Regions from separate parts of the Lacticaseibacillus sp. 30 genome, predicted to be linked through region 2. Evidence: predicted binding sites of a transcription regulator. Region 2 holds the regulator's gene; the other holds the start of a gene.

Region 1 (4,652 bases), on a different contig from region 2:
TCTAGCAATGTGCAAAAGTCTCATTGGTATTGGCAAGTATGGCGCTATCCTTCTTCGGGTTACTCTGCTTGCCGCTCAAGCTTGGGAACAGTCACTTCTGCCAGATGATGACCCATAATTGGCGAAACATCGCCAATGTCCTTTTGCAAAAGCCGTTCGAGTGTGAAAGCAATTTCCGCACGCTGAATATTGCGGCGCTCATTGGTGAAAAGAAGTTCGATATGGGAAGGTGCCTCCGTATAAACAACTGTCGTTTGGCCAAGTGAGAAGACCTTGACCAGCCGGGCATCGGTACCACTCAATTGTTGGCTTACTAGATTTCTGAAACTGTTGGTCACGTTAATCAGTCGCATGCTCATGCCCTCCATTTCTCTCCCTACTGTTTTTATTATAAAACAGTTTAACGGAAAATAATAATATGTGAATTGAAAGCCCTCGAACGCAATGAAGTTCGAGGGCTTTCTTAAAACAAATTACTTTTTAGATTTTTGAGTGGTTTCAGCCTTGGCAGGTTCACCAACCGTAATCTCACCATTACTGATGCGGGCTTCAAGTTCCTTAGCCTTTGGATGGTCAAGGTAGAAGTCAGCAACGCGGTCTTCAATCTGTTCCTGAATGACTCGACGCAGCGGCCGAGCTCCCATGGCAGGATTGTAACCGAGATTAACCAGCTTTTCCTTAACCGGATCGGTAACATGAATCGTCAAGCCCTGATCCTTGATGTTATTGTTGGTATCTTGAATCATCAGTGACACAATCTTCAACAAGTCGTCTTTAGACAATGACTTGAATTCAACGATGTCATCAAAACGGTTCAGGAATTCAGGCTTGAAGTAATTACCAAGCTGATCCAGCACACTGTGCGTCTTACCGCTTAAAGCTGCGCCAAAACCAACGTTTGCTTCGGCATCGGTTGAGCCAGCATTGGATGTCATGATAATGATCGTGTCCTTGAAGGAAACGGTACGGCCTTGAGAATCAGTCAATCGGCCGTCATCCAAGATCTGCAAGAACATATTCATCACATCTGGATGGGCTTTTTCAATTTCATCTAACAAGATGAGGCTATAAGGATTTCGGCGAACTTTTTCAGTTAATTGACCGGCTTCCTCATAGCCGACATAGCCTGGCGGTGACCCGATAAGCTTAGAGACACTGAATTTCTCCATGTACTCCGACATATCAAACCGGATCATGGCGTCTTCAGAACCAAACAGCTCTTTGGCAAGCTGTTTAGCCAGTTCAGTTTTGCCGACACCTGTTGGGCCGACGAATAGGAAGGACCCAATCGGCCGACCGGACTTGTTAAAGCCGATCCGGTTACGACGAATAGCGCGAGCAACTTTATCGACTGCTTCATTCTGACCAATGACATGCTTTTCAAGGTCGCCAGCCAGATTCTTCAGCTGTGCTTGCTCCTGAGCCTTCAGTTCACCGACTGGAATGTTGGTTTTTTCTTCAACAATCTGTTCCATATCTTTTTCGGTGACAGTCGGAATTTCATTTTCAGGCAGATTAGACTGTTTCTTAGCCATATCTTCTAACTTAGTAACTTGGTCACGATAGAAGGCAGCTTTTTCGTAATCCTCCTGCTTCAGAGCAGCTTGCTTTTGCTTCTCGGCGTCGTCAATCTTGGTCTTGATCGTTTCCGGATCGACAGTGGCAATGGTCAGATTCTTCCGGGAACCTGATTCATCCAGAAGGTCAATCGCTTTGTCAGGCAAGAAACGATCTTGAATGTAACGATTGCTCAAAGTTGCAGCTGCTTCAATGGCGGCATCTGTATATTTAACATGATGAAAATCTTGATACCGCGGCTGCAGGCCTTTTAGAATCTTAATCGTCTCTTCTACAGTTGGCTCCTCAACGAGGACTGGTTGCAGACGACGAGCAAGGGCTGAATCTTTTTCAATTTGACGATATTCATTGCTAGTAGTGGCACCAACGAGCTGCAACTCGCCACGTGCTAATGCTGGTTTCAGAACATTGCCGGCATCCATACCGCCTTCAGCATTGCCAGCGCCGACGATTTCATGGATTTCATCAATAAATAAGATAATGTTCTTATTCTTTTTAAGTTCGTCAATCAATTGTTGCATACGTTGTTCAAATTGACCGCGAATGCCAGTTCCTTGAACTAGTGAAACGACATCGAGTCGGATGACATGCCGATCTTGAAGTTTTGACGGAACATCGCCATTAGCGATCTTCAATGCCAAGCCCTCAACAACAGCAGTCTTGCCGACACCGGCTTCACCAATCAGGACTGGATTATTTTTTGTTCGGCGGTTTAAGATCTCGATCACCCGTGAAATTTCTTTGTCACGACCAATGACCGGATCAATTTGACCATTCCGTGCTTGTTCAGTCAGATCAACGCCGAATTGTCCCAGCAGTCCCTTGCCACGGTTGCCATTGCGGCCGTTATTACCATTGCCGCCACGGCCTGCCTGAGTTGGCGGGGTCTGAGCATTTGGTTGTTGCGGTTGATCCATTCCCTGATTCATCGCACGGAAAATATCATCTAAGCTGCCGAAACCAAATGGATCGGTTGCATCAGTTGGTCTCATATTTCCTCCTGCTTGGTTCTTGAGTAATTGATAACAGTTTTGGCAGAGATTAATTTCCTGTCGAGTGCCATTAACAACGGTTGAAAGATGAATAGTGGCTGGATTCTTATGACAGTTTTCACACAGCATTTTGTCACAACCTTCCTATCTGTTTAGGTGCCACGTGCAGTCGAAAAAGGTTTGACCTTTCTTGACCTATGGCAATAGTATACACCCACATTTCTGGAATGCAAGCACTCTGCCACTAAGAGTGCTAAAAAGTTGCAAAAATTTCAGTGACAGCAAGCACTTGCGCTTTTTCCTTACCAGCTTTTATGCTACTCTTATTAGGTGAGGTGAGGCAAATAGATGACTCAGGATTACGTCGCTTTAATAGATGAGTTAAAGACTGGTCGGCGGGACAAAATCACGGTGACGCCAGAAACGTTCATGGCGTTTCGCGCGGCATGGACGAATTATCCTGATCGTGAAGAGATCGTGGGAATGGCTAAACGTGATGGTGTCATTGAATACCATTATCGATCAGTTGATTCTCGTTAATATAGGCGCCAAATCTGATGTGGCGCTTGTGACAAGCTTCAAAAAATGGTAAGGTTTACATGAATTGTTTTGGGTACGAATGCGCACACAAACTATTCGGAAAAAAACTAGAAATCTAGTTAATACGAAGGAGCAGATCAGTCATGGAAAAACGCGAATTTAATATTATTGCAGAAACCGGGATCCACGCACGTCCGGCAACCTTGTTGGTACAGGCAGCAAGTAAGTTCAACTCAGATATCAACTTGGAATACAAGGGTAAGAGCGTTAACTTGAAGTCTATCATGGGCGTCATGAGTTTGGGTGTTGGCCAAGGTGCCGATGTTACCATTTCTGCTGAAGGTGCAGACGAGGCTGATGCTATCGCTGCTATTACAGACACAATGAAAAAGGAAGGCTTGGCTGAATAATGGCTGAACATTTGAAGGGAATCGCTGCTAGTGATGGGATCGCCACAGCGAAGGCCTATTTACTGGTTCAACCTGATTTGTCATTCCAAAAAAAGACGGTTGATGATCCTTCAAAGGAAATCGATCGCCTGAAGCAGTCACTTGATCAAAGTAATGATGAGTTAAAGGTTATTCGAGCAAAGGCCGCTGAATCGCTTGGCGAAGAAGAGGCTCAGGTTTTTGATGCGCACATGATGATTTTGGCTGATCCTGACTTTACTGGTCAGGTAGAGACTAAGATCAATGATGAAAAAGTCAATGCTGAGCAGGCTTTGAAAGAAGTCTCCGAATTCTTTATTAAGACATTCGAAGGTATGACCGACAATCCATATATGCAGGAACGTGCGGCTGATGTCCGCGACGTGACAAAGCGGATCATGGCACACTTGCTCGGTCGCAATTTGCCAAATCCAGCATTAATTGATGAAGAAGTCGTTGTGGTTGCGCATGACCTGACCCCTTCGGATACCGCACAATTGAATAAGAAGTATGTCAAAGCATTTGTCACGGATATTGGCGGTCGGACTGCGCACAGTGCGATTATGGCACGTTCGTTGGAAATCCCGGCTGTTGTTGGGACAGATGACATTACCAAGAAGGCTAATAACGGTGATCTTATTTCCGTTGATGGCTTAACTGGTGAAGTTGTTGTTGATCCGACCGATGATGAAGTAGCTAAGTTCAAGCAGGATGCTGAAGCATTTGCTAAGCAAAAAGCTGAATGGGCTCTTTTGAAGACGGCCAAATCAATCACAGCTGATGGCAAACACTTTGATGTTGCTGCCAACATTGGCACGCCAAAGGATCTTGATGGTGTGCTGGCAAACGGTGCTGAAGGTATCGGTTTGTATCGGACAGAGTTCTTGTACATGGATTCTGCTGAATTACCAACTGAAGACGATCAATTCGAGGCCTACAAGAAGGTTGTCGAAACGATGAGTCCGAAGCCTGTTGTTGTTCGGACGATGGATATTGGCGGGGATAAACATCTGCCATATTTGCCGCTTCCTGAAGAACAGAACCCATTCTTGGGTTATCGTGCGATTCGGATCAGTCTTGATCGCCAAGATATCTTCCGGACACAGTTGCGCGC
Region 2 (4,652 bases):
CACCGCTGGCTGGGCCGCCTTGCGCCTGCTGATTCTTCTGGGCATTTTCGTACAACTTCACGGTCATATCCTGAACCAGTTTGTTCAAGTCATCCCGTTTTTGCTTCATGTCGTCCAAGTTGTTTTCTTGTTGAGCCTTCTTCAAGGCTTCCTGAGCATCCTTGACCTTCTTGATGTCTTCTTCAGGTACCTTACCGTCAACATCTTTCAATGTCTTATCGGTTTGGAAGAGCAGCTGATCGACGTCATTCTTTAAGTCGACTTCTTCTTTACGCTTTTCGTCGGCATCGGCGTTTTCTTCGGCTTCCTTCTTCATCCGTTCAATTTCTTCATCGGACAAACCGCTAGAACTCTTGATGGTGATGTTTTGCGACTTGCCGGTGCCAAGATCCTTCGCAGAAACCTGAACAATGCCGTTCTTATCAATATCGAATTTAACTTCGATCTGAGGTACGCCACGTGGTGCTGGCGGAATATCCGTCAACTCGAAGCGACCAAGTGTCTTATCGTCAGCTGCCATTGGCCGTTCCCCTTGAAGTACGTGGATATCAACGGCTGGTTGACTATCTGCTGCAGTAGAGAAGACTTGACTCTTTGAGGTTGGAATTGTGGTATTACGATCAATCAGTTTGGTGAAGACACCGCCCATGGTTTCAATCCCAAGAGACAGCGGCGTTACATCCAACAGCACAACATCCTTGACATCACCAGAGATGACCCCGCCTTGAATGGCAGCACCAAGCGCAACCGCTTCGTCTGGGTTAATGCTGTGGTCTGGGTCCTTGCCAGTCCACTGTTTAACTGCTTCCTGAACTGCTGGTGTCCGAGTTGAACCACCATTTAAAATAACCTTGTCGATGTCAGCGTTGGTCAACTTGGCATCCTTCAAAGCATTTTCGACTGGGATCTTGGTCTTGGCAACCAGGTCAGCGGTCATTTCGTCAAACTGTGCCCGCGTCAAGGTGCGTTCCAAATGCAACGGGCCATTAGGGCCAGCAGAGATAAATGGCAAGCTGATCTGTGTCTGGGTAACCCCGGACAGATCCTTCTTAGCCTTTTCAGCGGCATCCTTCAGCCGTTGCATCGCCATTTTATCCTTGGACAAATCAATGTTGTTGTCTTTCTTAAATTCAGCAACTAGCCAGTCGATGATCTTGTTATCAAAATCATCACCGCCCAAATGGGTATCACCATTGGTCGACAGCACTTCAAAGACCCCGTCGCCTAATTGCAGAATGGAAACATCAAATGTCCCACCGCCAAGGTCATAAACCAGAATCTTTTCGTCCTTGTCGCCTTTGTCCAAGCCATAAGCCAAGGCAGAAGCGGTTGGTTCGTTGATAATCCGCTGAACATTCAAACCAGCAATCTTGCCGGCATCCTTGGTGGCCTGCCGTTGGCTATCATTAAAGTAAGCCGGTACGGTGATAACGGCGTCCTTAACTGGTTCGCCAAGATAATCTTCAGAGAACTTCTTGATGTATTGCAAAATCATCGCAGAAATTTCCTGAGGGGTGTATTCCTTATCGCCAACCTTGACTTTGTAGTTAGCTTCACCCATATGGCGCTTAATGGAAACAATCGTGTCTGGGTTAGTGATCGCTTGGCGCTTGGCCACTTCACCGACTTGGATTTCACCATCTTTAAATGCAACAACAGATGGCGTGGTCCGATTGCCTTCAGGGTTGGTGATAATTTTTGGCTGATTGCCTTCCAGAACCGCAACAGCTGAGTTGGTAGTCCCTAAATCAATACCAATAACTTTACTCATAGTTTATACCTTCTTTATTTTCAGATTAATTATTTTGCAACGACAACCATAGCAGGACGCAACACGCGATCCTTGAGGTAATACCCCTTTTGCAATACCTGCGCGACTGTGTCAGCTGGATGTTGATCATCCGCCGCGACCGTTTGAACGGCTTGCTGGGTATTGGGATCGAACTTGTCCCCGGCACCATCAATGGCAGTGATACCGTTTTCCTTCAAAGCGCGTTCCAGATGATCGTAAACCATTTGAACACCCTTCTTCAGGGAAACTGCACTGTCATCTTTGGCCTCGGTTGCAAGCGCCCGTTCGAGATTATCAACAACTGGCAAAATGGCTTTAGCCAACTTTTGCCCATCATATTTCAACAGCTTTTGCTGCTCTTTCTCGAAGCGAGCATTCATATTTTGAATTTCTGCAGCGGCACGCAGGTATTTATCTTCAAAGTCGTCGCGTTCTTGCTTCAACTGCTCGCCGTCATGTTTACTGTTCGAAAGTTGTTCGTTAAGATCCGCGATACTTTCTTGTAAAATATCTTCTTTTAACGAAGTCTCTTTCGTATCAGCAGACTTTTCAGCTTTCTTTGCGGCGTTTGCTGCATGCTTTGCTTTTTGTTCTGCCATGGTATCCTCCTTTAACGCGTTTCCTGACGTAAAAGCCTGTCCATAAGAAACACATGCACAATGCCCAAAAAAGACCATTGCATTTGTGCGCCGATTTCTGAACGTGTCAGTTCACGCTATTCTTTAAACGCATCAGTTGGCTTAAAAACACCAACTGATGCTATTTGCTAACATGATTATTGATCAAAGTTGGCATAGTAGTCTGTCAACCGTTTAGCTAGCTCTTCGCGAAAAACGTCGAGCAAGCCGATCATCTTGGAGTACGGCATTTGCGTCGGTCCCAAGAGGGCGATCATACCGGTACCGTGACCACCAACATCATAACTAGCAGTGATCAAGCTGAGGTTCGCTAGATCAATAGGTTTTAACTCTGGACCCAGTCGCACTTGAACCGGTGTTTGGCGGATCGGGCCGCCCAGCAACTCAGTCAGATCGCCGTGATCCGCATCGATCAACGACATGATCTTTTTCAGCTCGTGAATATCCGAATCGCCAAGGTAATCCATCAAGTTCAACCGCCCACCAACATAAAAACGTTCAGAGGCAGCTGACTTTAAGACATTGCCAAAAATATCAAGGAAGCCGTCTGGGCTGGTCAAATACTGCATTAGCATGGACGGGACATCCGTCCTCAGCCGCTGTGCTACCTGAACCAATGGCAACCCGACCAGCTGATCATTCACAATTCTGATGGCTTTTTCAAGTTCATCGGAAGAAATGGACGGCGGGACGGTGAACACCTGATTTTCGACATTACCATTATTCGTGACCAAAATGGCCATGACTTGATGGTTACCTAGTGGTACGAGTCGGAACCCAGTGAGCTTAATATTGTTGACTTCCGGACCGAGACTAATGGCGGTGTAGCTCGTCAGATTTGATAGAATCTGCGCGCTTTGTGCCACAATTTCGTCCATTTTGCTGTAACGCTGGCCAAGCTCCTGCTTGATCGTTGCCAAATCATGGCGAGAGACGCGCACGGGTTCAACAAGATGATCAAGATAGTAGCGATAGCCTTGTGTCGAAGGAACTCGACCTGAACTGCTATGGGTCTTGGTGATCAGACCGGCATCTTCCAGCGCTGCCATGTCGTTGCGGATCGTCGCAGAACTGACGTGAACCGGCAGCTCTTGCATTAACGTCTTTGAGCCCACCGGCTGGCCACTTTCAGTAAACAACCGGATGATCTCTTTTAAGACGAGCAATTGCCGTTTCGTCAACATTTTCTCACCTCACCTTTAGCACTCGTTTTATATGAGTGCTAATACAATGAATAATATACCAAGCGAGGTTAGCAAAGTCAAGGTACGATTGCTAGATTGTGAACGTTTCTAGTGAAAATTATGGCAAGTGCATTTTAACAACACAGCCGTTTCTTTTAGCACTTAAACAAGCGGCTCATCAATCAAGAAACGTTGAAAAACTTCGTTGCCAAGGAACTTGCCTTTGTTGGTCAGGCGAATGTAGCCATCTTGGCGCACAACCAAACCTTGACTGACCAGTTCCGGCACAGTTTCACCATAAATGGCGTCAACTGTCATGTGGTAGCGATCATAAAACCGCGCTTCACTGACCCCCTGCATCGTCCGCAAGCCTAGAAACATTTCTTCTTCGATCTGTTCTGACTGTGGCACCAAATGATGTTCAAGGACCGGCAAGTGGTCAGCATGTAATGGTGTTAAATACTGCTTAATAGGACCATAGTTGTGGTAGCGATCACGACCAAGATACCCAAACGCACCAGCACCGAAGCCAAAGTACTTGTCATTACGCCAATAAAGCAAGTTATGCTCACACTGGTACCCGTCTTTTGCAAAATTACTAATTTCATATTGATGTCGGCCATGTGCTTCCATGAGATCGATCGCATCTTGATACATATCGGCCTCGACGTCTTGGGTCGGCAAGCGCAACTTGCCCTGTCGCATCAGATTATAGAAGATCGTTTTACGTTCCAAAATTAGGGAATACGTTGAGTAATGCGGCAGATCCAGTGCCAACGCCTTTTGCAAACTGGTCAGAAAGTCATCGCGGCTTTGATCAGGTAGTCGAAAAATCAAATCAATCGAAATATTATCAAACCCGACTTGACGGGCGTTAGCAATGGCAGTGTAAACATCTTTTGCTCGATGTATCCGGCCAATTCGGCGTAATACATCATCATTAAACGATTGCACGCCAATCGACAAACGGTTGACATCATAATCATGTAGCACTTGCAACTTTTCGGTCGTGAGCAAGTCATTGGGGTTGGCTTCAAA

What was found. Region 2 encodes HrcA, which represses chaperone genes, less so after heat shock. Its sites were predicted from a motif close to TTAGCACTCNNNNNNNNNGAGTGCTAA; they were not measured.
Region 1: a site for HrcA is predicted at 2,801-2,827, ahead of ACWPAB_RS09965 (ATP-dependent Clp protease ATP-binding subunit). Genes of this name have one in related genera too.

The regions. Positions count from the first base shown of each region.
Region 1 is NZ_JBSOQX010000014.1:15,001-19,652, reverse strand. It holds gene ACWPAB_RS09970 (DUF1827 family protein) at 60-353, opposite strand; gene ACWPAB_RS09965 (ATP-dependent Clp protease ATP-binding subunit) at 474-2,699, opposite strand; gene ACWPAB_RS09960 (hypothetical protein) at 2,919-3,110, shown strand; gene ACWPAB_RS09955 (phosphocarrier protein HPr) at 3,254-3,520, shown strand; gene ptsP (phosphoenolpyruvate--protein phosphotransferase) at 3,520-4,652, shown strand, end outside.
Region 2 is NZ_JBSOQX010000003.1:175,245-179,896, reverse strand. It holds gene dnaK (molecular chaperone DnaK) at 1-1,771, opposite strand, end outside; gene grpE (nucleotide exchange factor GrpE) at 1,801-2,391, opposite strand; gene hrcA (heat-inducible transcriptional repressor HrcA) at 2,568-3,614, opposite strand; gene hemW (radical SAM family heme chaperone HemW) at 3,777-4,652, opposite strand, start outside.